One region of the Stutzerimonas sp. C6.4V genome, then DNA from elsewhere that is predicted to be linked to it. Evidence: predicted binding sites of a transcription regulator. Region 1 holds the regulator's gene; each other region holds the start of a gene.
What was found. The regulator sigma-54, encoded in region 1, starts transcription at its own class of promoters, with help from an activator protein. The targets are predictions, from matches to a motif close to ANTGGCATNNANNTTGCTNT.
Positions count from the first base shown of each region.

Region 2: glnK (P-II family nitrogen regulator) is a predicted target of sigma-54. The motif match lies at 7,405-7,424, and genes of this name have one in related genera.
Region 3: glnA (glutamate--ammonia ligase) is a predicted target of sigma-54. The motif match lies at 3,398-3,417, and genes of this name have one in related genera.

Region 1 is NZ_JBZUBM010000001.1:262,328-272,445, reverse strand. It holds gene lptC (LPS export ABC transporter periplasmic protein LptC) at 1-450, shown strand, start outside; gene lptA (lipopolysaccharide transport periplasmic protein LptA) at 437-985, shown strand; gene lptB (LPS export ABC transporter ATP-binding protein) at 985-1,710, shown strand; gene AC4LFW_RS01215 (RNA polymerase factor sigma-54) at 1,859-3,367, shown strand; gene hpf (ribosome hibernation promoting factor) at 3,428-3,736, shown strand; gene ptsN (PTS IIA-like nitrogen regulatory protein PtsN) at 3,743-4,207, shown strand; gene rapZ (RNase adapter RapZ) at 4,340-5,197, shown strand; gene AC4LFW_RS01195 (HPr family phosphocarrier protein) at 5,206-5,478, shown strand; gene pmbA (metalloprotease PmbA) at 5,669-7,015, opposite strand; gene yjgA (ribosome biogenesis factor YjgA) at 7,124-7,645, shown strand; gene tldD (metalloprotease TldD) at 7,718-9,160, opposite strand; gene AC4LFW_RS01175 (carbon-nitrogen hydrolase family protein) at 9,163-10,008, opposite strand; gene AC4LFW_RS01170 (YhdP family protein) at 10,033-10,118, opposite strand, start outside.
Region 2 is NZ_JBZUBM010000002.1:25,838-35,955, reverse strand. It holds gene rep (DNA helicase Rep) at 1-1,286, opposite strand, end outside; gene AC4LFW_RS15990 (putative bifunctional diguanylate cyclase/phosphodiesterase) at 1,552-3,192, shown strand; gene AC4LFW_RS15985 (BCCT family transporter) at 3,226-5,196, opposite strand; gene AC4LFW_RS15980 (YifB family Mg chelatase-like AAA ATPase) at 5,421-6,920, opposite strand; gene AC4LFW_RS15975 (accessory factor UbiK family protein) at 6,952-7,215, opposite strand; gene glnK (P-II family nitrogen regulator) at 7,611-7,949, shown strand; gene AC4LFW_RS15965 (ammonium transporter) at 8,073-9,389, shown strand; gene AC4LFW_RS15960 (ammonium transporter) at 9,469-10,118, shown strand, end outside.
Region 3 is NZ_JBZUBM010000002.1:256,246-266,363, reverse strand. It holds gene glnL (nitrogen regulation protein NR(II)) at 1-384, opposite strand, end outside; gene AC4LFW_RS17060 (DUF4124 domain-containing protein) at 552-1,181, opposite strand; gene AC4LFW_RS17055 (DUF4124 domain-containing protein) at 1,178-1,705, opposite strand; gene glnA (glutamate--ammonia ligase) at 1,891-3,297, opposite strand; gene thiI (tRNA uracil 4-sulfurtransferase ThiI) at 3,643-5,127, shown strand; gene typA (translational GTPase TypA) at 5,258-7,078, shown strand; gene AC4LFW_RS17035 (hypothetical protein) at 7,696-8,133, opposite strand; gene AC4LFW_RS17030 (pesticin C-terminus-like muramidase) at 8,126-9,166, opposite strand; gene AC4LFW_RS17025 (hypothetical protein) at 9,828-10,118, opposite strand, start outside.

The DNA.
Region 1 (10,118 bases):
CAATCACCGATCGACTTCTATGCCACCAACACCCGCACCGTGCAGTATCAGCCGGACGGCAAGCGCAACTACGAGCTGACAGCAGACAAGGTCGAACATATCAAGGCAAGCGACGTCAGCCTGCTGACCCGCCCCGACCTTCGCTCCTACCGCGGCTCCGCCCTGCCCTGGCACGTTACCAGCGAGCGCGGCGAAGTTGGCCCGCAGGGCAAGGAGGTGGAGCTTATCGACAACGTCCGCGTCGAGCGCACCGATGCCAAGGGCCGCCCGACAATCATCACCAGCAGCCGGATGACCGTGCTGCCGGATGAGGAATATGCCGAGACCGGGCAACCCGTTAGAATCGTCGCCGCGAACGGCGTTACGAACGCTACGGGTATGAAAGCGTACCTGAACGAAGGCAGGATGCTCCTGCTATCCAATGTAAGAGGCCAGCATGAGCTGCGTTAAGACCCTTCCTTTCCTGCTCGGAATGAGCATCTTCCTGCTCGGCGCCAATGCCCATGCACTGCCCGAAGACCGCAACCAGCCGATCCGCGTGCAGGCCGACACGGCCGAGCTGGACGATCGCCAGGGCGTCGCGGTCTATCGCGGTGATGTGGTCATCACCCAGGGCACGATGAAGATCACCGGCGACACCGTGACCATCACCCAGAACAAGAACGGTGACGTCGAAGTATTCACCTCGATCGGCAAGCCCGCCTATTACGAGCAGAAGCCGGCGGTCGACAAGGAGATCGTCAAGGCCTATGGGCTGACGATCCAGTACTTCGCGGCAAACGAGCGTATCGTGCTGATCGACCAGGCAAAGGTCGTCCAGGAGGGCAATACTTTCGAAGGCGAAAAGATCGTTTATGACACCCAGCGCCAGATCGTCAACGCAGGCCGCGCAACCAATACCGATGTGACCACGCCACAGCCGCGCGTCGACATGGTCATCCAGCCCCGCAAGAAAGACGAGTCGACAGCGGAGCAGAGCGAGTAATGGCAACGCTGAAAGCCCAGCACCTGGCCAAAAGCTACAAGAGCCGTCAGGTCGTGCGCGACGTGAGTCTTTCGATCGACAGCGGTCAAATCGTCGGCCTTCTCGGGCCCAACGGTGCCGGAAAGACCACCTGCTTCTACATGATCGTGGGACTGGTCAGGGCCGACCAGGGCCGCGTGCTGATCGATGACCAGGACGTAACCCACCAGTCCATGCATGGTCGAGCACGGGCAGGCATCGGCTACCTGCCACAGGAGGCCTCGATCTTCCGCAAGCTATCGGTGGCCGACAACATCATGGCGATCCTTGAGACGCGCAAGGACCTGGACCGCAACGGGCGCCAGCAGGCACTTGAAGGCTTGCTTCAGGAGTTTCATATCAGCCACATCCGCGACAGCCTCGGCATGAGCCTGTCGGGTGGCGAACGCCGTCGCGTCGAGATCGCACGTGCGCTGGCCACGGCACCCAAGTTCATCCTGCTCGACGAGCCTTTCGCCGGCGTGGACCCGATTTCGGTCGGCGATATCAAGCAGATCATCCATCACCTCAAGGCCAAGGGCATCGGCGTACTGATCACCGATCACAATGTCCGCGAAACGCTGGATATCTGTGAAACAGCCTACATCGTCAACGATGGCCAACTGATCGCCGAAGGCAACGCCGAGACCATCCTGGCCAACCAGCTCGTGAAGGAAGTGTATCTCGGACACGAATTCCGCCTCTGATTGCGGGATTTCGCTTCGAGACAGGCACCGGGGGCTAGGCAAAGGCTTCGTTGGCAGGCATATAATTTGCTTACAGGGACGCCGGCGGGCGTCAACGAAATGGAACAGGCGCGGTTGCGCCGGCAAACAAGGTTCGAAGTCCTCTGCCATGAAACCATCGCTAGTCCTGAAGATGGGCCAGCAGCTGACGATGACACCGCAGCTGCAACAGGCCATACGACTGCTCCAGCTGTCCACGCTGGATCTCCAGCAGGAGATCCAGGAAGCGCTGGATTCCAACCCCATGCTCGAACGCGAGGAAGATGGGGACGACTTCGACAACTCGGACCCTATGGCCGAGTCGGTCGAAAGGAAGCCCGAGACCACGGCAAGCGAGCAGAACAATACCGACACCCACCATGAAGAGCCGATCAATACGGTAGAAAACTTCGAGGACGGTGATTGGGGAGATCGCATCCCCAGCGAGCTGCCAGTCGATACTGCCTGGGAGGACATCTATCAGACCAGCGCCAGCAGCCTGCCCAGCAGCGATGATGACGAATGGGACTTCACCACCCGCACCTCCGCCGGTGAAAGCTTGCAGAGCCATCTGCTCTGGCAGTTGAATCTCGCGCCGATGAGCGACACCGATCGGCTCATCGCGGCCACGCTGATCGACTGCATCAACCCGCAGGGCTACCTCGACGAGACCCTGGAAGAGGTACTTGAATCCTTCGATCCGGAGCTCGAAATCGAGCTGGACGAGATCGAAGTGGTGCTGCGCCGTATCCAGCAGTTCGAACCGGCCGGCATTGGCGCACGTGACCTGCGTGAGTGCCTGCTTCTGCAGCTGCGCCAGTTGCCCGAGCGCACCCCGTGGCTGGCGGAGGCGATGCGCCTGGTTGGCGACCATCTGGACATCCTCGGCAGCCGGGACTACAGCGCCCTGATGCGCCGCATGAAGCTCAAGGAAGATGAACTGCGCCAGGTTGTGGACCTGATCCAGACCCTCAATCCGCGCCCGGGCTCGCAAATCGAAACGAGCGAGCCGGAGTACGTGGTGCCCGATGTCATCGTGCGCAAGCACAACGACCGCTGGCTGGTGGAACTGAACCAGGATGCCATGCCGCGATTGCGGGTCAATGCCCAGTATGCAGGCTTCGTAAAGCGTGCCGATTCGAGCGCTGACAACACCTTCATGCGCAACCAGTTGCAGGAGGCGCGCTGGTTTATCAAGAGCCTGCTCAGCCGCAATGAAACCCTGATGAAAGTCGCCACGCAGATCGTCGAGCATCAGCGCGGCTTTCTCGACCACGGCGATGAAGCCATGAAGCCCCTGGTGCTGCATGACATCGCCGAAGCGGTCGGTATGCACGAGTCGACGATTTCCCGCGTCACCACTCAGAAATACATGCACACACCTCGCGGCATCTATGAGCTGAAATACTTCTTTTCCAGCCATGTGAGCACCGCCGAAGGCGGCGAATGCTCCTCTACTGCGATCCGCGCGATCATCAAGAAGCTGGTGGCTGCGGAAAACCAGAAAAAGCCATTGAGCGACAGCAAGATCGCTGGTTTACTGGAGGCACAGGGTATCCAGGTCGCACGCCGAACAGTCGCCAAATATCGCGAATCTCTCGGGATCGCGCCGTCTAGCGAACGCAAGCGGCTGCTGTGACGCAGGCGACCTGAGCGGCTCATCGCCAGCCCTTCGCACGTGGCAATAAGGAGATGCAGTATGCAAGTCAACATCACTGGCCTTCACCTGGAAATCACCGAAGCCCTGCGTGACTACGTCGAGGAGAAATTCGAGCGACTGGAACGACATTTCGATCGCATCATTGCCGTCCAGGTAGTGCTGCAGGTCGAGAAACTCAGACAAAAGGCCGAAGCCACGCTGCACGTAGCCGGGCGCGAAGTCGTTGCCAACGCCGAACATGAAGACATGTATGCAGCCATCGACCTGCTTGCCGACAAGCTGGATCGCCAGCTCATCAAGCATAAAGAAAAACAGCTCGACCATAGCCAGGGTGCCCTTGCTCGCTAACCCATCATGATCCGAATCGAAAACATCCTGACCCCCGGACGTTCCCTCGTGAACGTACCGGGAGGTAGTAAGAAACGCGTCCTGGAGCAGATCGCCAAGGTGATCGCCCAGGATTTGCCAGACCTGGACCCACAAACTGTCTTCGAGAGTTTCGTTGCCCGCGAAAAACTAGGCTCCACCGGGTTTGGCAACGGTATCGCCATTCCTCACTGCCGCATGGCCGGCTGTGCATCGCCGCTTAGCGCGGTGTTGCGACTCGACGGGCCAGTGGACTTCGATGCCATCGACGGCGCACCGGTTGACCTCTTGTTCGTGCTTCTGGTCCCGCAAGCCGCAACCGATGAGCACCTCGAACTGCTTCGCCAGATCGCCAGCATGCTGGATCGCGAGGAGGTGCGCGATCAGCTGCGCAAGGCGCCTACCAGCCAGGATCTTTACCAGGCGATTGTTGATATACAAAGCGGCCGCTAGCGAGGCGGCATGTCACGCCTCCGCATGAAGTGAGGGAAGAGACGTGTACCCAACCTGCGAATCCTGTGGTCGATATATCAGCCTGAACCGGCGCATCGACGCGTATGCCAAGCCACCTGCCGCGGTAACGCCATGCGCCTGATCATCGTCAGCGGGCGCTCGGGCTCGGGGAAAAGCACCGCACTGGCGGTACTCGAAGACAACGGTTTCTATTGCATCGACAATCTGCCAGCCGGGTTACTGCCAGAGCTTGCCGAACGAGCGCTACTGCACACCGAACTCCTGCAACCACAGGTCGCGGTCTCCATTGATGCGCGCAACCTGCCAAGCCAGCTCAAGCGCTTTCCCGAGCTGCTCGACGAAGTACGCGCGCGGCACATCCACTGCGATGTGCTGTACCTCGACGCCGCAGATGAAACCCTACTGAAGCGCTTTTCCGAAACCCGTCGGCGCCATCCGCTGACCACCGAGCATCGCTCGCTGGCCGAGGCGATCCATGACGAGGAATTGCTGCTGGCGCCGATCATCGATCACGCCGACCTGAAGATCGACACGACACATCTGAACCTCTATCAACTGCGCGACACGCTCAAGCTGCGCCTGCTGAACAAGCCCGAACCCGGCACCGCCTTTCTCTTCGAGTCGTTCGGCTTCAAGCGAGGCATGCCGGTCGACGCCGATCTGGTATTCGATGTGCGCTGCCTGCCCAATCCCTACTGGAAAGCCGAGTTGCGCGAATTTTCCGGACTGGATCAGCCTGTCATCGACTATCTCGCCATGCAGGCCGATGTCGAGGAGATGTATCAGGACATCCTGGGCTACCTGAGCAAATGGCTGCCGCGATTCGCCGCCAGCAATCGCGCCTATGTCACGGTTGCCATCGGCTGCACTGGCGGCCACCATCGTTCGGTTTATCTGGCAGAGCGCATTGGCCGGGCCCTGCGCGAGCCATTGAAGAACGTTCAGGTTCGCCATCGCGACCTGGCCTAGGAAAAAAAATGCCGTCCTGCGAAATCATCATCATCAACAAGCTTGGGCTGCATGCCCGTGCTGCGGCCAAGTTCGTCGGTGTTGCCAACCGTTTCCCCTGTCAGGTGCGCGTCGGACGTTGCCCGGCCACGCTGGTCGATGGCAAGAGCATCATGGCGGTGATGATGCTCGCCGCAAGCAAGGGCACCACGCTGCATCTGCACGCCGAGGGCGAACAGGAGCAGGAGGCGCTCGACGCACTGGTCGCCTTGATCGAAGATTACTTTGAAGAGGGTGAGTAGCTGGAAGCTGGAAGCTGGAAGCTGGAGGCTGGAGGCTGGAGGCTGGAGGCTGGAGGCTGGAGGCTGGAGGCTGGAGGCTGGAGGCTGGAGGCTGGAGGCTGGAGGCTGGAGTCAGTGTGGCTAGGCGCTGAATCCCGTCAAGCTTTTTGCCTAGCCTCAGGCTTCCCGTTCCAGACCTCCAGCTGCCCTATTACTGCCCCGCCACCTTCATCCGCTCGATCAGCACCGAACCGGTATGAATGCTGCTGCGCTTCTCGATGTCATTGCCAACCGCAACGATCTGACGAAACATGTCGCGCAAATTGCCGGCTATCGTCACTTCCTGCACCGGAAACTGGATTTCGCCGTTTTCCACCCAGAAGCCGCCTGCCCCGCGTGAATAGTCACCCGTGACCAGGTTCAGACCCTGGCCCATCAGCTCCGTCACCAGCAGCCCACGCCCCATGCGCTTGATCAGCGCCGCCTGATCCTCGTCCCCATGGGTCACGAACAGATTGTGAACGCCACCCGCATTGGCGGTGCTGGGCATGCCCAGCTTGCGGCCAGAATAGGTACCGAGCACATAGGAAACCAACTTGCCGTTGTCAACGAATGGCTTGGCGTACGTGGCCAGACCATCGCCGTCATAGGCAGAACTCGCCAGCCCACGCGGCAACAATGGCCGCTCATCAAGATTCAGCCACTCGGGAAACAGGACCTGCCCCAGGGCATCTTCCAGATAGGAGGACTTGCGGTAGAGGTTGCCGCCGGAAATGGCCGCGAGGAAATGTCCGAACAAACCCGTCGCCAACTCGGATGAGAACAGCACCGGCACATCGCAGGTTGGCACCGGTCGTGCGCCGAGGCGGCGAACGGCCCGCTCTGCCGCGCGGCGACCGATCGCTTGCGGGGCGGCGAGTTCGCTGGCAAGGCGGCTCACGTCGTAATGATAGTCGCGCTGCATCTGGCCCTCGGCCTCGGCAATCATCACGCAACTGAGGCTGTGCCGGGTACTGCTATAGGCTCCGATGAAACCGTTGCTGTTACCGTAGGCACGGCAGCCCTGATGCGTACTCAGACTGGTGCCGTCGGCGTTGCGGATACGGGGATCGGTGTCGAATGCCGCCGCCTCGCAGCTGAGCGCCAATTCCACTGCCTCGTCGGGCGAGATGGCCCAGGGGTGGTAGAGATCGAGGTCCGGTACGTCCCTGGCCATCAATTCGGGCGCCGCGAGACCGGCAAACTCGTCTTCGGAGGCGTGTTTGGCAATTGCCAGGGCAGCCGCTACGGTTTCGCGAATCGACTCTTCGCCGCTGCCGGTGGTGCTCGCCGAACCCTTTCGCTGGCCCACGTACAGGGTGATGCCGAAGCCCTGGTCGCGATTGAATTCAACGGTCTCGACTTCGCGCTGCCGGATCGTCGTGGAAAGTCCCTGCTCCATCGAAACGGATACTTCGCAGGCGCTGGCGCCTTGCCGGCTGGCTTCCTCGAGTATGCGCGCTACCTTTTCACGCAACCCCGGCAATGCCTGCGGGCCGATCCCTTCAACTTCACTCATAAAACACTCCAGACCTTGTCATTCGATCATGTCAGCCAGGGACGCTTGCATTAAGTCCCCTGGCATGGCTGCTGTTATCATGGCGGCAATTTCTACTGGACCCGCCTCATGTCTGATATTTCCGACCTCGACAGTTTCGAGGAAAAAAGTAAAACCCAGGTCAAGCGCGAACTGCATGCACTGCAGGATCTGGGGCAACGCCTGGCGACACTCAAGCCTGACGTACTTGATCGTCTGCCCTTGACCGACGCGCTACGCAAAGCCCTGGCCGATGCCCCGAAGCACACCGCAAACATCGCCCGCAAGCGCCACCTGCAATACATCGGCAAGCTCATGCGCGACCAGGACATCGACGCCATCCTGGCGCTGGTCGATCAACTCGACGCCTCGACTCGCCAGTACAACGAGCGCTTTCATGCATTGGAGCGCTGGCGTGACCGCCTGATTGCCGGCAACGATGAAACCCTAGAAGCCTTCGTCAGCGAGTTCCCTGAAACCGACCGCCAGCACCTGCGTAGCCTGATCCGCCATGCCCAGCACGAAGCTGCACGGGACAAGCCGCCAGCGGCCAGCCGCAAGATATTCAAATACATCCGCGGCCTGGACGAATCCCAACGTGGCTTGAGATAAAAGCCTTGGCTTGAAGCTTGAAGCTCGAAGTCCAAAGTGGCCTGCATTGCTTCCAGCTTCTGGCTTCCAGCTTCAAGCTCCAGTCCCCCCCACCGTTATGCCATCAATCTTCAGCGTCGGCTGGCCAACACCGACAGGTACGGACTGGCCGTCCTTGCCGCAGGTGCCGACGCCGCTGTCGAGTGACAGATCCGTCCCGACCATGGACACCTTGTTCATGACCTCAGGGCCATTGCCGATGAGCGTGGCGCCCTTTACCGGCGTTGTGATCCTGCCGTCCTCGATCAGATAGGCCTCGCTGGTGGAGAACACGAACTTGCCGCTGGTGATATCCACCTGCCCTCCGCCGAGACTGGCGCAATAGATGCCCTTCTTGACCGAGCGGATGATCTCCTCGGGATCGCTCTCCCCAGCCAGCATGTAGGTGTTGGTCATACGCGGCATCGGCAGATGCGCATAGGATTCGCGCCGACCGTTCCCGGTTGGTGCGACACCCATCAGCCGCGCATTGAGCTTGTCCTGGATGTAGCCCTTGAGAATGCCGTTCTCGATCAGGGTGGTGCACTGGGTCGGCGTGCCTTCGTCGTCCACGCTGAGCGAACCGCGACGGTCGGCCAGCGTGCCATCGTCGACAATGGTGCAAAGGCTGGAAGCCACCTGCTGGCCGATGCGGCCACTGTAGGCCGAGCTGCCCTTGCGATTGAAGTCGCCTTCCAACCCGTGACCGACGGCCTCATGCAGCAGCACGCCGGACCAGCCCGGCCCAAGGACAACCGGCAAGGTGCCTGCCGGCGCAGCCACCGCCTCGAGGTTCACCAGTGCCTGCCGCAGGGCCTCGCGGGCATAGCCCATCGCCCGGTCTTCCTGAAGGAAGTAGTCGTACCCGGTCCGCCCGCCACCGCCGTGCCCGCCACGCTCGCGTCGGCCATTCTGCTCGACGATGACGCTGACGTTGAAGCGCACCAGCGGACGGATGTCCGCCGCCATACCGCCATCCAGCGCGGCCACCAGGATGTGCTCCCAGACCCCCGCCAGGCTCACGGTGACCTGCTTGATTCGCGGATCAAGCGCGCGGGTAGCGACATCGATCCGCTTGAGCAGCTCGACCTTTTCCGCCCGACCGAGTCCATCCAGCGGATTGTCCTGACGGTACAGCGGCGCGAAGGTAGCCCGCGATAGCACCTTGACCTGCCCCTGCTCACCGCTACGGGCGATGGATCGAGCGGCCTCGGCGGCCTGGCGCAACGCATCGACCGTGATGGCATTGCTATAGGCAAAGCCGGTCTTCTCGCCAGACAGGGCCCGCACGCCCACGCCCTGCTCCAGGTGGAAGCCGCCTTCCTTGACGATGCCGTCTTCGAGAACCCATGACTCGGTGACCTGATCCTGGAAATACAGGTCCGCTGCGTCCACACCGGGAACTGCCAGCTCGCCAAGCAACCCCGGCAGATCATCGATCCCCAGCCCGCCCGGTGTCAGCAGGCGCTCGGTGACAGGTAACAACAGTTCACTCATATCTACTCCAATGTGCCTGATGCAAGACGGGGCGCGGTGAAACGACGATGGCTGAGCAATGGCATCCGATGACGCACCGCAGCCTGTTCGGCTGTGTCTCGGACGGTTGCCAGTGCCGCCGCGCCGCTTGCCTGCTCGGCCAACACGCGCCCCCAGAAATCAACGATAGACGAATGCCCGTGTGTCAGACGTCCGCCGGGGTGTTCTCCACCCTGTGCTGCGGCCAGCATATAGCATTGTGTCTCGATGGCTCGCGCGCGGATCAGCATCTCCCAGTGCGCGCGGCCGGTGGTCGCGGTGAAAGCCGAAGGCACGCTGATCAGCTCAGCGCCGGCCAGGCGCAGCGCCGTATATAGTTCGGCGAAACGCAGGTCATAGCAGACGGTCATGCCCAGGCGCCCTACCGGCGTATCGGCCACTACCAGGCGATCTCCCGCCGCGTAATCATCCGATTCGCGATACCGGCCGCGGGTGTCATCGACCTCCGCATCGAACAGGTGCAACTTGTCATAGCGGGCTACACGCTGGCCCTGGTCATCCAACAGCAGCGAACAGGCGCGCACCTTGGCATCCGGCTGCCCATCGGGCGGTAACGGCAGCGTCCCCGCGACAATCCATAACCTGAGGTCGCGGGCGACACGTTTCAACCACGGCAGAATGGGGCCGGCGCCCTCAGCCTCGGCGCGCCCCACCGCAGGCAGATCGTGGCGCCCCATGGCTGCGAAGTTCTCAGGCAACACCGCCAATTGCGCACCGTCTGCGGCAGCCTGTTCCAGCAAGGTCCGAGCCGTCGCGAGGTTTGCCTGGATATCGGCCTGGCTGGCCATCTGGATTACGGCTAGGGTCATGAACAGGTCACCCAGGGAAGCAGGTCATTGAGGTTTTTCGAAGGGTTTGTCGAAGGTGATCTCGGGGGCCTGCCACGGCCCCTCGACGCTGTACTGAACTGTTGCGAAGC
Region 2 (10,118 bases), on a different contig from region 1:
TTGCGGGCGGTGGCGTAGTTGCCGAGCTTTTCCAGCGTGGTTGAGCCGATTTCCCGGCGCGGCACGTTGATCACCCGCAGAAACGCATTGTCATCGTCCGGATTGACCAGCAGGCGGAAGTAGCTCATCAGATCCTTCACTTCCTGGCGGGCAAAAAAGCTGGTGCCGCCGGACAGCCGATAGGGGATCTGGTGGTGCTGCAGCTTCAGCTCGATCAGCTTGGCTTGATAGTTACCGCGATAGAGGATGGCGAAATCACTGTAGGGCCGCCCGGTCTTCAGGTGCAGCGTGAGGATTTCCATCGCCACGCGCTCGGCTTCGGCTTCCTCGTTCCGACAACGGATGACTCGTATGGCGTCGCCGTGCCCCATTTCGGACCACAACTGCTTTTCGAAAGCGTGCGGGTTGTTGGCGATCAGCACGTTGGCACATTTGAGGATGCGGCTGGTGGAGCGGTAGTTCTGCTCGAGCATCACCACTTTCAGCGACGGGAAGTCCTCCTTCAGCTGCATCAGGTTTTCCGGACGCGCGCCGCGCCAGGCGTAGATCGACTGGTCGTCGTCGCCCACCACGGTGAAGTGCGCCCGCTCCTGCACCAGCAGTTTGACCAGCAGGTACTGACTGGCATTGGTGTCCTGGTATTCGTCCACCAGCATGTAGCGAACCTTGTTGCGCCATTTCTCCAGCACATCGGGATGGTTCTGGAACAGCTTGACCGGCTGCATGATGAGGTCGTCGAAATCCACCGCGTTGTACGCCTTGAGCGTGCGCTGGTAGTGGGTGTAGACGATGGCGGCGGTCTGCTCCTTTGGATTGCGCGCGTTTGCCAGGGCTTCTTCGGGCGTGATCAGGTCGTTCTTCCAGTTGCCGATGTAGCCCTTGATCTCGTCCACGCCGTCGTCGCCGGCGTATTCCTTCTGCATGATGTCGGTCAGCAGCGCCTTGATGTCGCCCTCATCGAAGATTGAAAAGCCGGGCTTGTAACCCAACTTGGCGTATTCCTTGCGAATGATGTTCAGGCCGAGATTGTGGAAGGTCGAGACCGTCAGGCCGCGGCCTTCTCCGCCGCGCAGCAGGCTGCTGACGCGCTCCTTCATCTCGCGGGCGGCCTTGTTGGTAAAGGTCACCGCGACGATGTACTGCGCGCGGATGCCGCATTGCTGGATCAGGTAGGCGATCTTGCGGGTGATCACGCTGGTCTTGCCGGAACCGGCGCCGGCGAGCACCAGCATGGGGCCGCCGACGTAGTTCACGGCTTCCTGCTGCCGGGGATTGAGTCGGGACATCGTCGTTTGGTCTGTTGAAACGGGGGCGAGAGTTTAGCAGGGCTGGCCCCGCTAATTGAGGCTGTCGACAGGCTGCAACTACCGGTCGTCGCCGGCAAGGCTGGGTTATGTGCTGCAATGCTCTAGGCTATGCGCCGCGGCGCCCGCTTTAGGCTGCTCAGCTTGCCGCCCCGCTTCACACAAGGAGGTGTAACCGTCGAGGTGGCAATGCCACCTCCTGCTCCGTACGAACCGGGGAAACACTGTGACATCGTCTATACAACCGATGCGTCTGGTCCTGCTGGCCAGTGAGCCCGAGTGGGCCGAACAACTGCAGGCTGCGCTGGCGATTCTACGCAGTCGCGATCAGCTGATGATCGCCAACGATTGGTCTGCTGCCACGGCGCTGCTTTCCGAAAGCGGGCACAACCTGCTGCTTGCGACACCTGGCTGTCGCCCTCCCTCGGCGCACTTCCCCTGGCCGACCGTGCTGTTGCTTGCGGACGAGCCGCTGGAAACCCCGGATGGCGTGATCGACTGGCTTCCGGGCCCCAACGTTGGCGCTGAGATGTTGCGTCGCTGCCTGCGCTATGCCCGCGAACGCTGCAACCTGCAGGGGGCGCTGCAGCGCCTGGCGGTACAGGATGCGCTGACCGGCATCGCCAACCGTCAGGGTTTCCAGGCCTTGCTCGCATCGCGCCTGGCCGAACATGAAGGCGAGGGTTTGGCCCTGGGCTTTCTGGATCTGGATAATTTCCGTCGCGTTAACGACGCGCTGGGCCATCAGGCCGGGGACAGCCTGATCCTGCAGGTGGTGGCACGCTTGAGGTCACAGCTTGAGGTGGGTGACATCCTGGCTCGACTCGGCGGTGATGAATTCGCACTGTTGCTGGATACCGAGCGGCGACCGGGTCGCGCCGAGCTTGTTGCAGACCGTGTGGTGGAAGCCCTGGCTGAACCCTACTGGATCGATGGCGAAAGCCTGATGCTGGGCTGCAGTCTCGGTATCGCCCATGCCAAGGCGGACACCGATTCGGATCAGCTGCTCTGGCTGGGGCAGGTCGCCATGCGCCATGCCAAGGCCAGCCAGGGTTGTACCTGGTACCTCTTCAACGAGCGGGTCAACCGCAGCGCCAGCCATCTCGCCGATCTGGAAGGCGAGTTGCGCCGGGCGCTACGCCGCGACGACCTGGAGCTGCATTATCAACCGCGCCTGTGCATCGACACCGGGCGCATCGTCGGCATGGAGGCCCTGGTGCGCTGGCCGCATGCCGAGCGTGGCCTGCTGGGGCCGGATGAGTTCATCCCCATGGCCGAGGAAAGCGGCCTGATCGTGCCGCTGGGGTACTGGGTGATCGCGCGGGCGCTGCGCGACATGCAAAGCCTGCGCGAAAGCGGTGCAGGCGAGCTGCACATGGCGATCAACCTTTCGTTTCGGCAGTTCCAGGACAGCCAGATGCTGGCGACCCTGCAGCGGTTGATCGAGGAGCGCGGCATAGACCCGCACTGGCTGGAATTCGAGCTCACCGAAACCGCTGTGATGCGGCGCAGCGACCAGGTAAGCGGCACCATGAGCGCACTGGCGGCGCTCGGTGTGCGCTTCTCGCTGGACGACTTCGGGACCGGGTTCTCGTCGTTCGTGCACCTCAGTCGCCTGCCCATCAGTCTGTTGAAGATCGACAAGAGCTTTGTCGATCAGATGGCCGCACGGCCTAAGAATGGCCGGCTGGTTCGGGCGATGATCAGCCTGGCCCATACGCTGGGACTGGAAGTGGTGGCAGAAGGAGTAGAGGGCGCATCGCAGCTCGGGCAGCTGCGACGCTTTGGAGCGGATCAGATCCAGGGATACCTGATCAGCAAACCGCTGCCGTTGGCCGAGCTTCGGCCATTCCTCGACAAAAGCCGGACGGCTTACGCCAGTCTCTGAAACGAAGCGCCGGGCATGGGCCCGGCGCAATGGTCAACGGACCATGTGCAAGAAGTGCATGTGCTTCTCGTACTGGTCCAGGATGTCGCCGATTACCCCATCACGGCTCCAGCCCATCACATCGTAATTCTGCCCACCCTCCTTGAGGTGAACCTCGGCACGGAAGTAGGTGGCCTCGTCGGTATCGCCCTCTTCGGTTGCGACGAAACTCGGCATCGGATAACCGCGCGGGCGGATCTGGTAGATGAAGTCGGGTGCGCCTTCATGGGTGATCTGTAACCCGGTGCGGTTGTCTTCCCCGCCGGTAAGCTCCACGGCGTAGCCTTGCTTGCGAAGTTCTTCAGCCACTTCGGCGCAAGCGGGCGCTGCGATTTCGCTGATGAAACGCTCCACGTCACGACGGCGCGGATACTTGGTCAGGTTCTGTACGCGGCGCCGCCAGCCACCTTCGGACTGTGGAGCGGTGGGCGTGGTGCTGACCGTCTGGTAGCGCAGACCCTGCTTGGTCGCATCCACGCGCAACGCCTTGAGTAAGCCCCACATGGCGCAGAGCAACACGAGGGTGAAGGGTAATGCGCTGGCGATGGTCGCGGTTTGCAGCGCCGTCAGGCCGTCGGCAAGCAGCAGGGCGATGGCGACCGCACCCATGGAACCGGCCCAGAAGACTCGCTGCCATACAGGCGTCTGGCCTTGACCGCCCGAGGCGAGCATGTCCACGACGAGTGCACCGGAGTCCGCCGAGGTGATGAAGAACACCACCACCATGATGATCGCAATCAGTGACAGCAAGGATGCAAACGGAAAGTGCTCCAGGAATGCGAACAGCGCCAACGAGCTGTCACGCTCGATCGCTTCGCCCAGGCTGGTGACATGTTCCCAAAGGATCATGTGGATCGCGGTATCGCCAAAAACGGTCATCCACAGCAAGGTGAAGGCGGTCGGGACCAGCAGTACGCCGGTGACGAATTCGCGGATGGTGCGGCCGCGCGAGATGCGCGCGATAAACAGGCCCACAAAGGGCGACCATGCCAGCCACCAGCCCCAATAGAACAGCGTCCAGCCACCGATCCAGTCGTTCGGTTCGTAGGCGTAGAGGTTGAAGGTTGCAGTGACGATCTGCGAAAAGTAATTGCCGGTGTTTTGTACGAAGGTCTGCAGGATAAACACGGTCGGCCCGGTCACCAGTACCAGCACCAACAGCAGGACGGCCAGCGTCAGGTTCAGTTCCGACAGTCGGCGTACGCCTTTATCCAGGCCCGTCACCACCGAGATGGTGGCCAACACGGTTGTGCCGGCGATCAATGCGATCTGCACCGGAACCGAGATAGGCAGGCCATAAAGATGGTTGAGCCCGGTGTTGATTTGAGTGACGCCCAGCCCCAGTGACGTTGCAACGCCCAGGACGGTGCCGATGATGGCGAAGATGTCCACGGCGTGGCCGATGGGGCCATGGATGCGCTCGCCGATGAGTGGGTACAGCGCCGAGCGCAGCGTCAGTGGCAGGCCCTGGCGAAAGCTGAAGTAGGCCAGGATCATCGCCACGATGGCGTAGATGGCCCAGGCGTGCAGGCCCCAGTGAAAGAAGGTGATTTTCATGGCCTCGCGTGCCGCAGCGACCGTGCCACCTTCGCCAACCGGCGGCGAGAGGAAGTGCATGACCGGTTCGGCGACGCCAAAGAACATGAGACCGATGCCCATGCCCGCGGAGAACAGCATGGAAAACCAGGTCGGGTAGCTGTAGTCCGGCTCGCTGTGGTCAGGGCCCAGCTTGATCTCGCCATAACGGCTGAGCGCCAGCAACACGACCATCAACAGTATGACCGCGACAGCAAGAATGTAGAGCCAGCTGACGTTGGCGATGATCCAGGCCTGGACATCGCTGAACATGCTCTGCGCATGCTCCGGCGCGGCGACGCTGTAAACCACCAGCATCAGAATCAGGATGGCTGAGCCGTAGAAAACCGGGGGATTGAGGGTGGGAGAAGAAGACTTGTTGGCCTCCATGCTGCGCTCCTTTTAGTTACCAATTAGGGAGTGGCCGCCTGTGGCGAAGAGGGCGCAATCTAGCATACTGGTCGGTTTTCAACCGGTGGATTGCCAATTGCAACGAGGCTGCTCAACAGAATGGACCATCTAAACAGGCAAGTTGCAGCGGAAATTAAGCTTCTCCAAGACGCGTAGCTTCGTTTTCGGCGCGCTTTCTCGGTGCAGTCCGAAAGCCTCCCAGCTCAGCCAGCCTGGCCTCCAGGGCGGTATTGCAGTGCCTCGGCCAGGTGCACGCGGCCAATGGATTTGCCCTGTTGAAGGTCGGCCAGCGTGCGCGCAACCTTCAGTATCCGGTGTGCAGCACGCAGAGAGAGACCCAGGCGTTCGCAGGCGCGCTCCAGCCAAAGCTGATCGTCGGGCTGCAATTGGCAGTGGCTGCGCAAGCCTGAAAGGTCAAGAAAGGCGTTGGCGCAGCCTTGGCGGCGCAACTGAATCTGCCGTGCCTCGGCTACCTGTGCGGCCACCTGCTGTGTGGTATCGGTGCTGGCGAGCGGCACATTCAGGGAAGTGGCCTCGCGTGCGACCGTCAGATGCAGGTCGATGCGATCCAGCAGCGGCCCGGAAAGCTTGCCACGATAGCGCTGGATCTGATCGGGAGAGCAGCGGCATCGGCCGCTGGGGTCGCCAAGGTAGCCACAGGGACAGGGGTTCATTGCCGCGACCAGCTGAAAACGCGCCGGGAAGCGGACCTTGTCTCGCGCGCGGGCAATCACGATGCAGCCGGACTCCAGCGGCTCGCGCAGAACCTCCAGCACCTTGCGGTCGAATTCGGGCAGCTCGTCGAGAAACAGCACGCCCTGATGTGCCAGGGTGATTTCCCCAGGCCTCGGCCGACTGCCGCCGCCGACCAGAGCAGGGCCCGATGCACTGTGATGGGGCTGCCGGAATGGGCGCTGAGGCCAGTGTTCAAGCGGAGACTGGCTTGCAACCGAATGAATCGCGGCCACTTCCAGCGCCTCCTGCTCGTCCAGCGGGGGCAGCAAGCCGGGCAAACGGCTTGCCAGCAGGGTCTTGCCGGTCCCGGGAGGGCCCGAAAAGAGCAGATTATGCGCGCCGGCTGCGGCGACCAGCAGGCCGCGCTTGGCGGCGGCCTGCCCCTGCACATCCGCAAGGTCAGGGTAAGGCAGCACCTGGCGCAGCAGCCCTTGCGCCTTGAAGGGCTCGATGGTGGTTACGCCGTTGAAGTGCGCGGCCACTTCAAGAAGATGGTCAGCGACGTAGACCACCAATCCCGAGGCCAGGCTGGCTTCTTCGGCATTGGCTTGAGGTACCAGCAGCGCGCGTCCGGCCTGGCGTGCTGCCAATGCTGCAGGCAGCACCCCCTGAACCGGGCGTAGTGCGCCGGACAGGGCCAGTTCCCCCAGGCATTCCAAGGTGTCGAGGCGATCGCCGGGTATCTGTGCGCTGGCGGCCAGAATGCCGAGAGCGATGGCCAGGTCGAAACGGCCTCCATCCTTGGGCAGATCAGCAGGTGCCAGGTTGAGGGTGATGCGGCGCGCCGGGAAATCGAAGCCGGAAGTCAGGATCGCGCTGCGCACGCGGTCCTTGCTTTCCTTGACCGCGGTTTCCGGCAGCCCGACCAGTGCGAGCGAGGGCAGGCCGTTGGCCAGATGCGCCTCTACCGTTACGGCAGGCGCTTCCACGCCCAGCTGGGCGCGGCTGTGAACAATTGCGAGGGACATCCGATCACTCCTTTGATCGTTTCCTCCGGGTTCACTCGGAGGTGGGGGGCGTTAACTTCTCTTCGAGCTCGGCGACCTTGGCTTCGAGGGCTTCCAGCCTGGCTCGGGTGCGGGCAAGCACCACCATCTGGGTGTCGAACTCATCACGGCTGACCACATCGAGTTTGTTCAGAGCTCCCTGCACGATGCCTTTGAGCTGGGCTTCGATCTCCGCACGGGGCAGGGGATTTTCACCGTTGAAAAGGCGCGAGGCTTGCGAGCCGACGGCATCCAGGAACGCTTTGGGTGGGAACATGGGGATCACCTTTCTTTGAGCGACCGGCAGTGTAGCACGGCCGGTTCGCGCGTCATTTTTGCGCCCGTGCACGTTTTCGGGCATGTCGCCGCAGCAGGGCGCACTGAACTGGTGCGCAGGCAAAGGGCTTTGAGTCCGCATGATCTTGCGGGCCTGCAGTGGATCGCGCCAAACCGGCTATCCGACAAAATTGGCATCGATTCTGCTTGGTTCCTCGTGACGCAAGCACCTGCAGGTTGCGGGTCATAGGCGATTCGGGACGTTTCGTCGGATCGGTTGATGGTGTCGGATGCTCGCTCGGCGACGCCGGCGCGTTACAAGAGCCAGACACTGCGCTTAGACTTGAGCCGGGTTCGTACTTCTGGGGCAAGTCCACCTAAACGGGAGAAGTTTTCATGAAACTAGTCACTGCCATCATCAAGCCGTTCAAGCTGGACGACGTGCGCGAGTCGCTGTCCGAGATTGGCGTCCAGGGCATCACGGTTACCGAGGTCAAGGGCTTCGGTCGCCAGAAGGGCCATACCGAGCTGTACCGTGGCGCTGAGTACGTGGTCGATTTCCTGCCGAAGGTAAAGATCGACGTGGCCATCGCCGACGATCAGCTCGACCGTGTGATCGAGGCCATCACCAAGGCAGCCAACACCGGCAAGATCGGCGACGGCAAGATATTCGTCGTCAACCTGGAACAGGCCATTCGCATCCGTACAGGCGAAACCGATACCGACGCAATCTGACGGCCTGGCGCGTAGCGAACTGACGAGTCGGCATTAACGCCCTACGCCTCGCCACGCGCCACCGAGTATTTGCGATTGCCTGCTTGGCAGGCCTACGAACCCCCACGCCCCAGGAGTAAAACCATGACTCTGCGAAAATTCGCAGGGCTAGGAGCCCTTTTGTCTCTGATTTGCCCCGGCATCGCCATGGCGCAGGAGGCAACGCTTGATTCCGGCGATACGGCATGGATGCTCACGGCCACTGCGCTGGTGCTGCTCATGACGATTCCAGGCCTGGCGCTGTTCTATGGCGGCATGGTCCGTTCCAAGAACATCTTGTCGGTCATGATGCAGTGCTTCGCCATCACCGGCCTCATGAGCATCCTCTGGATGGTCTACGGCTACAGCCTGGCGTTCGACACGGCTGGCATGGAAGCAGGCGTCACCAACCTCAATTCGTTCGTCGGCGGGCTCGGTCGTGCCTTTCTCAGCGGCCTGACGCCTGACAGCCTCACCGGTACCGTACCGGAGAGTGTGTTCATCACCTTCCAGATGACCTTCGCCATCATCACACCAGCGCTGATCGTCGGTGCGTTCGCCGAGCGCATGAAGTTCTCCGCGATGCTGGTGTTCATGGGCGTCTGGTTCACGCTGGTCTATGCACCTATTGCACACATGGTCTGGGGTGGCGATGGCGGCCTGATGTGGGACTGGGGCGTGCTGGATTTTGCGGGCGGCACCGTGGTGCATATCAATGCCGGTATTGCCGGGCTGGTGGCGTGCCTGGTGCTCGGCAAGCGCAAGGGCTACCCGACCACGCCGATGGCACCTCACAACCTCGGTCTGACCCTGGTCGGCGCCGCGATGCTCTGGATCGGCTGGTTCGGTTTCAACGCCGGCTCCTCGCTGGCCGCCAACGGCACGGCCGGAATGGCTATGCTGGTGACCCAGATCGCCACCGCTGCGGCTGCGCTGAGCTGGATGTTCGCCGAATGGATGACCCACGGCAAACCCAGCGCCCTGGGTATCGCCTCCGGTGTTGTTGCCGGCCTGGTAGCCATCACCCCGGCGGCTGGCACGGTGGGCCCGATGGGCGCCCTGATCATCGGCTTGGCCTCGGGCGTTATCTGTTTCTTCTGCGCCACCAGCCTGAAACGCAAGCTCGGGTACGACGACTCGCTCGATGCCTTTGGCGTGCACGGCGTCGGCGGCATCGTTGGTGCGTTGCTCACTGGTGTGTTCGCAGCGCCGGCGCTGGGCGGCTTCGGTGAGGTGGAAAACATCGCACTGCAGCTGTGGATCCAGTTCAAGGGCGTGCTCTTCACGGTCGTGTACACCGCCATCGTCACCTTCGTGATCCTCAAGGTGATCGATGTGGTGATGGGGCTACGTGTCAGCGAAGAAGAAGAAACGGTCGGCCTGGATCTCAGCCTGCACAACGAGCGCGGCTACAACCTGTAAGCACACGGAGTGCGCCCGGAGCCAACCCGGGCGCCTTAACCGAACAGCGCCCACGGCGCTCGGCAAAAGGTGATAAAAAATGGATAGCACAGCTTTGATACCCGTCCAGTACGGACTCGATACCTTCTATTTCCTCATCTGCGGTGCGCTGGTGATGTGGATGGCGGCCGGTTTTTCCATGCTCGAAGCCGGTCTGGTCCGGGCGAAGAATACCGCCGAGATCCTCACCAAGAACATCGTGCTCTACGCCGTGGCCTCGATCATGTACCTGTTGATCGGCTACTACATCATGTACTCCAGCCCCGACGGCGGCATCCTGCCGAGCCTGGGCTTCCTGATCGGTGACGAGAACGCCGTGGACGTAGTCGCCGCCGGTGGCGAAGACGCACCGTACTACTCGACCCGTGCCGACTTCTTCTTCCAGGTCGTGTTCGCCGCGACCTGCATGTCGGTGGTCTCCGGCGCGGTGGCCGAGCGGATGAAGCTCTGGGCCTTCATCGCCTTCGCAGTGGTGATGACGGGCGTCATCTACCCGGTGCAGGGTTTCTGGAAATGGGGCGGTGGTTTCCTTGATGCAGCCGGCTTCCTGGACTTCGCAGGCTCCGGTCTGGTGCACATGGCCGGTGCTTCGGCGGCCTTGGCTGGCGTGTTGCTGCTGGGCCCGCGCAAGGGCAAGTACGGTCCGAACGGCCAGATCAATGCGATCCCCGGCGCCAACCTGCCGCTGGC
Region 3 (10,118 bases), on a different contig from region 1:
CTTGGATAGCTGCGCCTCTTCCTTAGTGATGCGCAGCAGGCGGTCGCGTGGCAGCACCTCGAGCAGCAGCATCGTCTCCTGCTTCGTCAGTATTGGCGTCACGGCGTAGTCCACGGTCAGCGACTGGCCGCTGGCGGAGGTCAGGGTCGCTTCCCGCTTGGTGAAGGGATGGGCTTCCTCGACAGCCAGGCGCAATGCGGCCAGGGCCTCGGATGATTCGGTGAAGAGTTCGCTGATGAACTGACCGTGGCTGCGCTGGCCGCTGACGGCAAGCAGCATCTCGGCGGCCGGATTCATGTGTTCCAGGCGCAGCCGTGAGTTGAGCAGCAAGGTGGCGGTGGTGAGGTTCTCGATCAGCAGGCGCTGTAGGGCTTCGTTGATCATGGCAGTCCGCATCCGGTGTGTAGAACGGGAAATGCAAGAAGCAAACCAAGGCGCTCCTTTTCGGCGCGGCACGGTGGGCACTGGCGCTCCAGAGCGGGGCGCGCTGGAAACGGGGTGACACGAATCGGGACGGCTTCGGCTGCGCACCATTGCGGTGCGCAGCATGATCACAGAAAGGGCACGAAGGGAATATCTTTCTTTTCCACTGGCTTGTCCCTGAGCGGGCACTCCGGGCGGACGCCGTAATCATCCTTCCTGCATGGATTGACCTGCCGGCGTTGCGCCAGGGAGGTGCGCATCATATGAAAGGCACGCGGCGTGCTGGCTTGCAGGGTCATTCCCTGGCTGTCGATCACTTCGACTAACAGCTCGTGGCTGCCTCGGTCGACGTTCTGCAACATCAATACAGGGCTCTCGCCTGGCGCGCCAAAGGGAGCGCCATCAAGCAGCAGCCGGTATTGGTGGCCGGGATGCAGGGCTGGGTCGCTGGTCACGCTGACGGTCAGTTCACCTGCATTGTTGCGGATGGTGGCATCGGGAGCTGGCTGCACGATATCGAGCAGCGCGTAACCCGGTGTGGCTGCCTCCAGCACCCTGACCGCCTGCTTTGGTGGAGGTAGCGGCTGGGCGGCCATGCTGTTGGCCGGCCTGGTCTCGACCTGCTCGGCGGCGCGACCACCAGGGCGGTCGGTGAAGACCCGATTACCCTCGGCATCGATATAGCTGTAGATCGCTGCGCTGGCCGGTAGGGCAAGCGTCAGCAACAGCCCGGGCAGGGCGAGCGTGGGGCGGATCATGGGCGGGCCGGGCTGGAGGTATGCACGCGCTGAACGGTGAACTGCTCCTCGGCGCGCTGCACAACCTGTCCGCCGCTGAGCACCTGGACTTCGATCAGGTGAGTGCCACGGTCGACGTTGGTCAGATGCAGCGCTGTGGTGTCGCCGGGTTCTGCCTGCGGCACGCCATCGAGTAGAAATCTAATCTGATGCCCTTGTTTCAGCGGCGGGTCGAGCTGCGCGTTGACGACGAAGGTGCCGTTGTTGGCACGCAACGCCTGTTCGTCCGGGACGCCGCCAATGGCGAGGCTGCGGTAAGGCTGCTGCTGACCCTCGCCGCTCTGCTCGTCGGCCAATGGTGGTGGTGCTTCCGGCGTCTTGATGTCTACGGTGTTGGCGGGCGGAAGGTCGACAGTATCGACCGCCACGCCTTCGGGCGGCTGATTGGTAAACACGGTGTTGCCCTTGTCGTCCGTGTATTTGTAGATCTGCGCCATGGCAGGTGCCATGAATGCGAGTAGCAGGCTGAACAATGCAATGCGCATGGGAGGCTCCGCGATGTGGGGTTCATAAAGCCTTGCACCGCTGGGCGGGCTAGGCAAGTGCGGTCGATGGGATTTGGGAGCGACGCCACTCCGGTTGCGTGGCGAGGCGTTGAGGGTCCTGTCTGGTGGCAGCGCAGAAACGAAAAAGCCTCCCGAAGGAGGCCTTTTCTGTCACGCGGACCGGATCAGACGCTGTAATACAGGTCGTATTCCAGCGGATGAACGAAGGTACGGACCTTGATTTCTTCCTCGCTCTTCAGCTCGAGGTAGGCGTCGATGAAGTCGTCGGAGAACACGCCGCCCTTGGTCAGGAACGCGCGGCCCTTGTCCAGCTCTTCCAGGGCTTCCTTCAGGCTGCCGCAAACCTGCGGGATCAGCTTGCCTTCTTCCGGCGGCAGATCGTACAGGTTCTTGTCCGCCGCATCGCCAGGGTGGATCTTGTTCTGGATGCCGTCCAGGCCAGCCATCAGCAGTGCAGCGAAGCACAGGTAAGGGTTGGCAGCCGGGTCCGGGAAGCGCGCTTCGATACGGCGGGCTTTCGGGCTGGAGACGTAAGGGATACGGATCGAGGCGGAACGGTTGCGCGCCGAGTAGGCCAGCATGACCGGCGCTTCGAAGCCTGGCACCAGACGCTTGTAGGAGTTGGTCGACGGGTTGGTGAAGCCGTTCAGAGCTTTACCATGCTTGATGATGCCGCCAATGAAGTACAGGGCGGTCTCGGACAGGCCGGCATAGCCTTCACCGGCGAAGGTGTTCTTGCCGTCTTTGGAGATCGACATGTGCACGTGCATGCCCGAACCGTTATCGCCGTACAGCGGCTTCGGCATGAAGGTAGCGGTCTTGCCATAGGCGTCGGCTACGTTGTGCACGCAGTATTTCAGGGTCTGGACTTCGTCAGCCTTGTTGACCAGCGTGTTGAACTTGACGCCGATTTCGTTCTGGCCGGCAGTCGCCACTTCGTGGTGATGCACTTCGACGACCAGGCCCATCTCTTCCATGGCGTTGCACATGGCAGTACGGATTTCGTGGTCGTGGTCGCACGGCGGAACTGGGAAATAGCCGCCTTTAACGGCTGGGCGATGGCCCTTGTTGCCGCCTTCGACGTCCTGATCGGTCATCCAGGAGCCTTGCTCGGAGTAGATCTTGAACATGGAGCCGGAGATGTCGGACTTGAACTTCACCTGGTCGAAGATGAAGAACTCAGGCTCCGGGCCTACGAATACGGTGTCACCGATACCGGTGGACTTGAGGAACTCCTCGGCGCGCTTGGCGATGGAGCGCGGGTCGCGGTCGTAGCCCTGCATGGTGCTCGGCTCGACGATGTCGCAGACCAGGATCAGGGTCGGTTCTTCAGTAAAGGGATCCAGTACGGCGGTTTCGTCGACCGGCATCAGGATCATGTCGGAGGCTTCGATGCCTTTCCAGCCATGAATGGAAGAGCCGTCGAACATCTTGCCGTGCTCGAAGAAATCTTCGTCCTGAGCATCACGTGCCGGAACGGTGACGTGGTGCTGCTTGCCCTTGGTGTCGGTGAAGCGCAGATCAATCCACTTCACATCGTAATCTTTGATCAGTTGAAGCGACTTCGACATGGTGCTCTCCAAGTGGTGGAAGCGTTGACAGAGACAAGCTTCCGAAATCTAGGGGTGAAGCCGAGCGGGGATACTCCGTCAAGGCGACCTGCCTCACAAGGGAGCAAATTGCATGCCAGTGCTCCGAGATGGGTCTGAAGCGCCTGGGACCGCCTTGGCGGGCCATACGTTTCGACATGCGGCACTAAATCGCCCTCCTGGCGCACTCTAATGGTGCGGTGCGTAACTGATATGACCCAGTATGGTGCGCAGAAGGCATCGCAGAATAAACTGTCTAAAGGTTGATCAAATTCCGATATACTCCGCCCCCCTCTTTTACGCCATGTCGGCGCACGCGCGTTTTCAATGAAGCTGATCGTCAAGGTTTTTCCCGAAATCACCATCAAGAGCCCGCCGGTACGCAAGGGTTTCATTCGCCAGCTGGCGAAGAACATCCGTACCGTGCTGCGCGACCTCGATCCCGGACTGCGGGTGGAGGGGGTGTGGGACAACGTCGAGGTGGAAACCGCAGTCAGTGATTTGAAGACATTGCACCAGATGATCGAGCGCCTGCGCTGCACGCCCGGCATCGCACATTGCCTTGAGGTGCATGAATACCCATTGGGGGATATGGACGACATCCTGGCCAAGTGCAAGGCCCACTACGCCGATCGCCTGCCGGGCAAGATCTTCGCGGTGCGCTGCAAGCGGGCCGGCAAACATCCGTTCAGTTCGATGGACGTCGAGCGCTATGTCGGCGGTGAGCTTCGCGTGCAGTGCGGTGCGGCCGGCATTTCCCTGAAGTCCCCGGAAATCGAGGTGCGGATGGAAATCCGCGACCAGCGCCTGTTTGTCGTGCACGCACAACACGACGGCATCGGCGGCTATCCGCTGGGTGCACTGGAGCAGACGCTGGTGCTCATGTCCGGCGGTTTCGACTCCACTGTAGCGGCTTACCAGATGATGCGCCGCGGCCTGATGACCCATTTCTGCTTCTTCAATCTGGGTGGCCGCGCCCACGAGCTGGGCGTGATGGAAGTTGCCCACTATTTATGGAAGAAGTACGGCAGCTCCCATCGCGTGCTCTTTATCAGCGTGCCGTTCGAAGAAGTCGTCGGTGAGATCCTCGAAAAGGTCGACAACAGCCAGATGGGCGTCGTGCTCAAGCGCATGATGCTGCGCGTATCGACGCAGATCGCCGAGCGCCTGCATATCGATGCACTGGTGACAGGCGAGGCGATTTCCCAGGTCTCCAGCCAGACCCTGCCGAATCTGTCGGTGATCGATTCGGCCACCGACATGCTGGTGCTGCGCCCGCTGATCGCCAGCCACAAGCAGGACATCATCGACACCGCATTCGAGATCGGCACCGCCGAGTTTGCCAAGAACATGCCCGAGTACTGTGGCGTCATCTCGGTAAACCCGACGACCAAGGCCAAGCGTTACCGCGTCGAGCACGAAGAGAAGCAGTTCGACATGGCCATCCTCGAGCGTGCCATGGCCAACGCCCGACAGGTCGCCATCGATCGCGTCATCGACGAGTTGGGTCAGGATTTGCAGGTCGAAGAAGTCGTCGAAGCAAGTGCAGGGCAGGTGGTGCTCGACATTCGCCATCCTGACCTTGCCGAGGACGAACCTCTTGAAATGCAAGGCATCGAAGTGCAAACGCTGCCCTTCTATGCGCTGAACAACCGCTTCAAGGAGCTGGATGAGAACCGCCAGTACCTGCTTTATTGCGATAAAGGTGTCATGAGCCGCCTGCATGCTCATCACTTGCTGAGCGAGGGGCACCAGAACGTGAGGGTTTATCGGCCGGTAGGCTTGAAGCTTGAAGCTGGAAGCTCGAAGTGAAACGTCTCTGTTCTACCAGCCACTTCGTCATCAGACGCAAGCACCCTCCCGACCCGGCGGTGTGCGCTGCCTTTTCTTCCGGCTTCCAGCTCCAGGCTGCCGGCTTTCAGCTTCTTTTAGGTACCCCAAAGTGATCGATAATCTCCGTAACATCGCCATCATCGCCCACGTTGACCATGGCAAAACCACACTGGTCGACAAGCTCCTGCGTCAGTCCGGCACCCTGGAGCGCGGCGAGCTCAACGACGAGCGCGTGATGGACAGCAACGACCAGGAAAAAGAGCGCGGCATCACCATCCTGGCCAAGAACACCGCCATTCGCTGGAACGAGTACCGCATCAACATCGTCGACACCCCCGGCCACGCCGACTTCGGCGGTGAAGTCGAGCGGGTGATGTCGATGGTCGACTCCGTGCTGCTGCTGGTCGACGCCCAGGACGGCCCGATGCCGCAAACCCGCTTCGTGACCAAGAAGGCCTTCGAGGCCGGCCTGCGTCCGATCGTGGTGATCAACAAGGTCGACCGTCCGGGCGCGCGTCCTGACTGGGTGCTGGACCAGATCTTCGACCTGTTCGACAACCTGGGCGCCACCGAAGAGCAGCTGGACTTCCAGGTTGTCTACGCCTCGGCCCTGAACGGCATCGCCGGTCTGGATCACACCGACATGGCCGAAGACATGACCCCGCTGTACCAGGCGATCGTCGATCACGTGCCAGCTCCGAAAGTCGATATCGACGGTCCGTTCCAGATGCAGATTTCCGCGCTGGACTACAACAGCTTCCTCGGCATCATCGGTGTCGGCCGTATCGCCCGCGGTCGCGTCAAGCCGAACACGCCCGTCACCGCTATCGACATGCATGGCAAGAAGCGTAACGGCCGTATCCTCAAGCTGATGGGTCACCACGGTCTGCACCGCGTCGACGTCGAAGAAGCCACCGCGGGCGACATCGTCTGCATCAGCGGTTTCGACGAGCTGTTCATCTCCGATACCCTATGCGACATGAACAACGTCGAAGCGATGAAGCCGCTGACTGTCGACGAGCCGACCGTTTCCATGACCTTCCAGGTCAACGATTCGCCGTTCTGCGGCAAGGAAGGCAAGTTCGTCACCAGCCGTAACATCAAGGAGCGCCTGGACAAGGAACTGCTGTACAACGTGGCCCTGCGCGTCGAAGAAGGCGACTCCGCGGACAAGTTCAAGGTCTCTGGCCGTGGTGAGCTGCACCTATCGGTACTGATCGAGAACATGCGCCGCGAAGGCTTCGAGATGGCTGTAGGTCGTCCGGAGGTGATCATCCGCGAAGTAGACGGCGTCAAGCACGAGCCGTTCGAGAACGTCACCATCGACATCCCTGAAGAAGCGCAGGGCAAGGTCATGGAAGAGATGGGCCTGCGCAAGGGCGACCTGAGCAACATGGTTCCGGATGGCAAGGGCCGCGTGCGCCTGGAATACAACATCCCGGCCCGTGGTCTGATCGGCTTCCGTAACCAGTTCCTGACCCTGACCAACGGCGCCGGCATCCTGACTTCGATCTTCGATCGCTACGACGTGATGAAGTCGGGCCACATGTCCGGCCGTCAGAACGGCGTACTGGTTTCGGTCGAAACAGGCAAGGCGCTGACCTACTCCCTGGAAACCCTGCAGGCGCGCGGCAAGCTGTTCGTCGAGCACGGCCAGGAGATCTACAACGGTCAGATCGTCGGCCTGAACAGCCGCGACAACGACCTGGGCGTCAACCCCACCAAGGGCAAGAAACTCGACAACATGCGTGCGTCGGGCAAGGACGAGACCATCGCCCTGGTCCCGCCGGTACGCTTCACCTTGGAACAGGCTCTGGAATTCATCCAGGACGACGAGCTGTGTGAAGTGACCCCGAAGTCGATCCGTCTTCGCAAGAAGATCCTCGACGAAGGCGAGCGCAACCGCGCGGCAAAGAAAGCCAAGGCTTGATGCTGGTTTAGCTGGAAATGAAAAGGCGCCCTAGGGCGCCTTTTCTCTGCTGCTTGGATTACCTCCATGCTTTCTGTTGGCATGAGCGAGGCGTACAGAAAAGCAGCTAGCAGTCTCGCTTCGCATACAAGAAGACTGCAGAGGTGTAGTGGTCTGCTGACCCCCGGACGTCGAGTTATGAAGTACTCCTGGCCAGAATATCTAACTACAGCAGGTTACCTACAGCTCGGAGGCATAGGGGCATCACTCACTACCTGATCCAGCGCTACAACAAGACCAGACCGCATCGGGTCGATAACGGGCTGCCGCCTGCGGTCGGCTGTCGGATACCCACAAAGTTTGAAGACGCTCCATTGCTGCTGTCAGGGAGCAGGCAGTACCCACGATAACCCTACAGGTGACCCCGAGTTAGGGAAATGTTGGCAATTTCTCTAAGCTAAAGCATTCAGGCAATGCGGCGGCTAACCACAATTTTTATAATATGAGTAAATGCCCTGGGTCCGCCTTGCCGAAGACAAGAGCCTTAACATTGAAGACTAATGGGTTTCCTTAAGTTTCACCGTACTTATTATTTCAAAACTTCCTATGGAGCCTGCAGCTGCTTAATTTAACTTGAGTTAATCAGCACTTTGAGGGTTCGTGCATTTTATTTCTGACAACGCCCTGCCCTTGGCCTCGACAGTACACCTTTGTACATACTCTCCTGGTTCTTCATTCAGAAGATAGTTAAAATCAAAACTGACGGCGCTGCCATAAAAGTCTATTTTTGAAAAGCCTGCATATGAAAAATCATTTGCCAGAGACAGGCCGTTCATTTCACAAATATCCTTTCGTTCGACAACAGCCCGGTCATCTTTAGGGTTTATCAATTCAAGTCTAAGGCATGGATATGGCGACTCCGAATTGAATCGCGTATATTTGAATAAGAGACCTTCAGCTCTCTTAGCATTAACTTCTACTGCATACCGATATACATCCGTATCGGCAACGGAATAAACCGGCGCAACGCCTAATGCCAACGCAGCAAGCAACATATTCCAGCGCATACTATTCATCTATGTACCTTGATCTTCTCAAGAAACGATCACTGGGTAGGTTTTGTGGCCAATTTGATCGGTTTTTTATCACACTGCTAAATCGTGCAAGATCGTTACTCGCCACATATTCTTGGAGCAGGGCGCGAATATCCGGCGTGTAATCTCCTCGGTAACGCAAGTCCACCAACATGTCCTTTATTTTTGGATGAAGCGCATCCCAATCTGTAGCTCCGTACGCTTCAATAACATCTCTCTTTTCACATATCCTTTTGACATCCTTCTCCATAAACTCATATACAAAGACAAACAAGTCATGCTGTTGCTTTCTTGTGATATGTGTAGATCTAATTCTTGCGGTTGCGGAGTTTAAATAATCACTCGCCTTGCTTTCAGTAAGCCCCTTGCCACCAGACAGCCAAGATAGCAGCGGCTCTGAAATACCAACGCACTCTAAATCATCTTTCACATTTGGCTGATGACCGACGTCATAACCCCGACCTATGGTTACCCCGGAAGCGCCAACCGGAGGCCAGTGGGGCACCCTACTGAAAAAAAGAGAGTCTTCAATATCGTTCCCTTCAGCATCAAATGTTAGCTGCCCACGCGGAACTTTTAGCCACTTAAGGTCATTTTCATCGTCTATGAGACTAAAGTCGTTCGTTAATCCGATGGTCTGAATATGCCACGCTTCCCTGTCCTCACTAAAACCATGCTGCCCAACCAGTTCGCCCCACCAGCTCAACTTCTCGATCCGCTGCTTTTCCACCTCCCAAACAAGGTTCGGCTTTCCGGGCTCTTCCGCTAACAACGGATCAAGCTCATCCCACTTGCCCTTGTTCCAGAACCACTCGCTTTCATATTTGGCGACCAGTTGGCCAAGCACTTGAGCGTGCCAAGGCCTGGCCAGCGCTGCTTGGATTTCAACGCTGGTCAATACGCCATCCTTATCGGTATCGGCGATATCGTAGAGTCGAGCGAGCGTTACGATTGGGCTGCCATCGGCCTTGCTGACCTGCGCCCGGTAGTTGTGCTGTTCGTCTGGGCTCAGCATGCCTCTGGCATTGAAGGCGTAGGCGAGCTTTTCGACGGGCGTTCCGGTTTCCTCGATACACTGGAAGCCTTCCCACTCCCACGGGCTGTGGCGAGTAGTGATCAGCTCCTGCGTAAGCGCTCCCTTGTAGCGTCATGGCGAAAGCGCGTTTATGGCAGGGTTGTGGGGTGATGGCAATATGGTGTCGTTGGTTTTGCGGAGACGCCTTAGTTTGAGTGCGGTCTCGGAAAGTTATTCAAGGTCAAGCAAACTTCCATCCACCGAGGCTGAAAGGCATGGGATATAAGTTAAGTAGTTTGAGTTTTTCTTAACCAGTATGCCGTGCTTGGGCTCTTGGACGTCAGCAACCCTGTTGATGGCGGATATCACTGTGTACGTATATTCGCCATTATGTAAGCTGATGGAGTTGGTCAGTTCGCTGCCAGACACGTTGCCTATTAAGATTACTATCTCGTCTAATGTTTTTTTAATTTTAGCTCTGGCGGATGGTTAGGTCGTCCGAAAGTATAAGTAATCGTGTTGTCTTGCTTATGTAGTTCGATGAGCTTGTTAGATTCCGCTGTGCAGCTGAAGAGGAGCTTAGGCTCTTCGATAGTCTTTGCCGCTAGGGTGGACGAGAAAGCTAAAGTCAAGGCCAACGTAATATCGTAAATGGAGCTGCTTAGACGTGATCCACGCTGCATTTTTTCAGCACGTTATTTTCTTGATCAACAAAATCCGGCTCATTTATCCATTCTCGTGAATTCGATATTTTGTTGTAAAAACCAAACCACTTAATTTTTGCGGACTTATCTGAAATCATTTGCATCTCAGCAATTGGTATTGCCCTAGAAAAGCTATCCCAGTCTAGCGACATCCCACCAAATCCTAAATCAGTAGGCTCGATTAACTTTATAACCAATTTTTTTTTGCTGATTTTTCCAGCGGCATGTATGTAAATTTGGTTCGCATT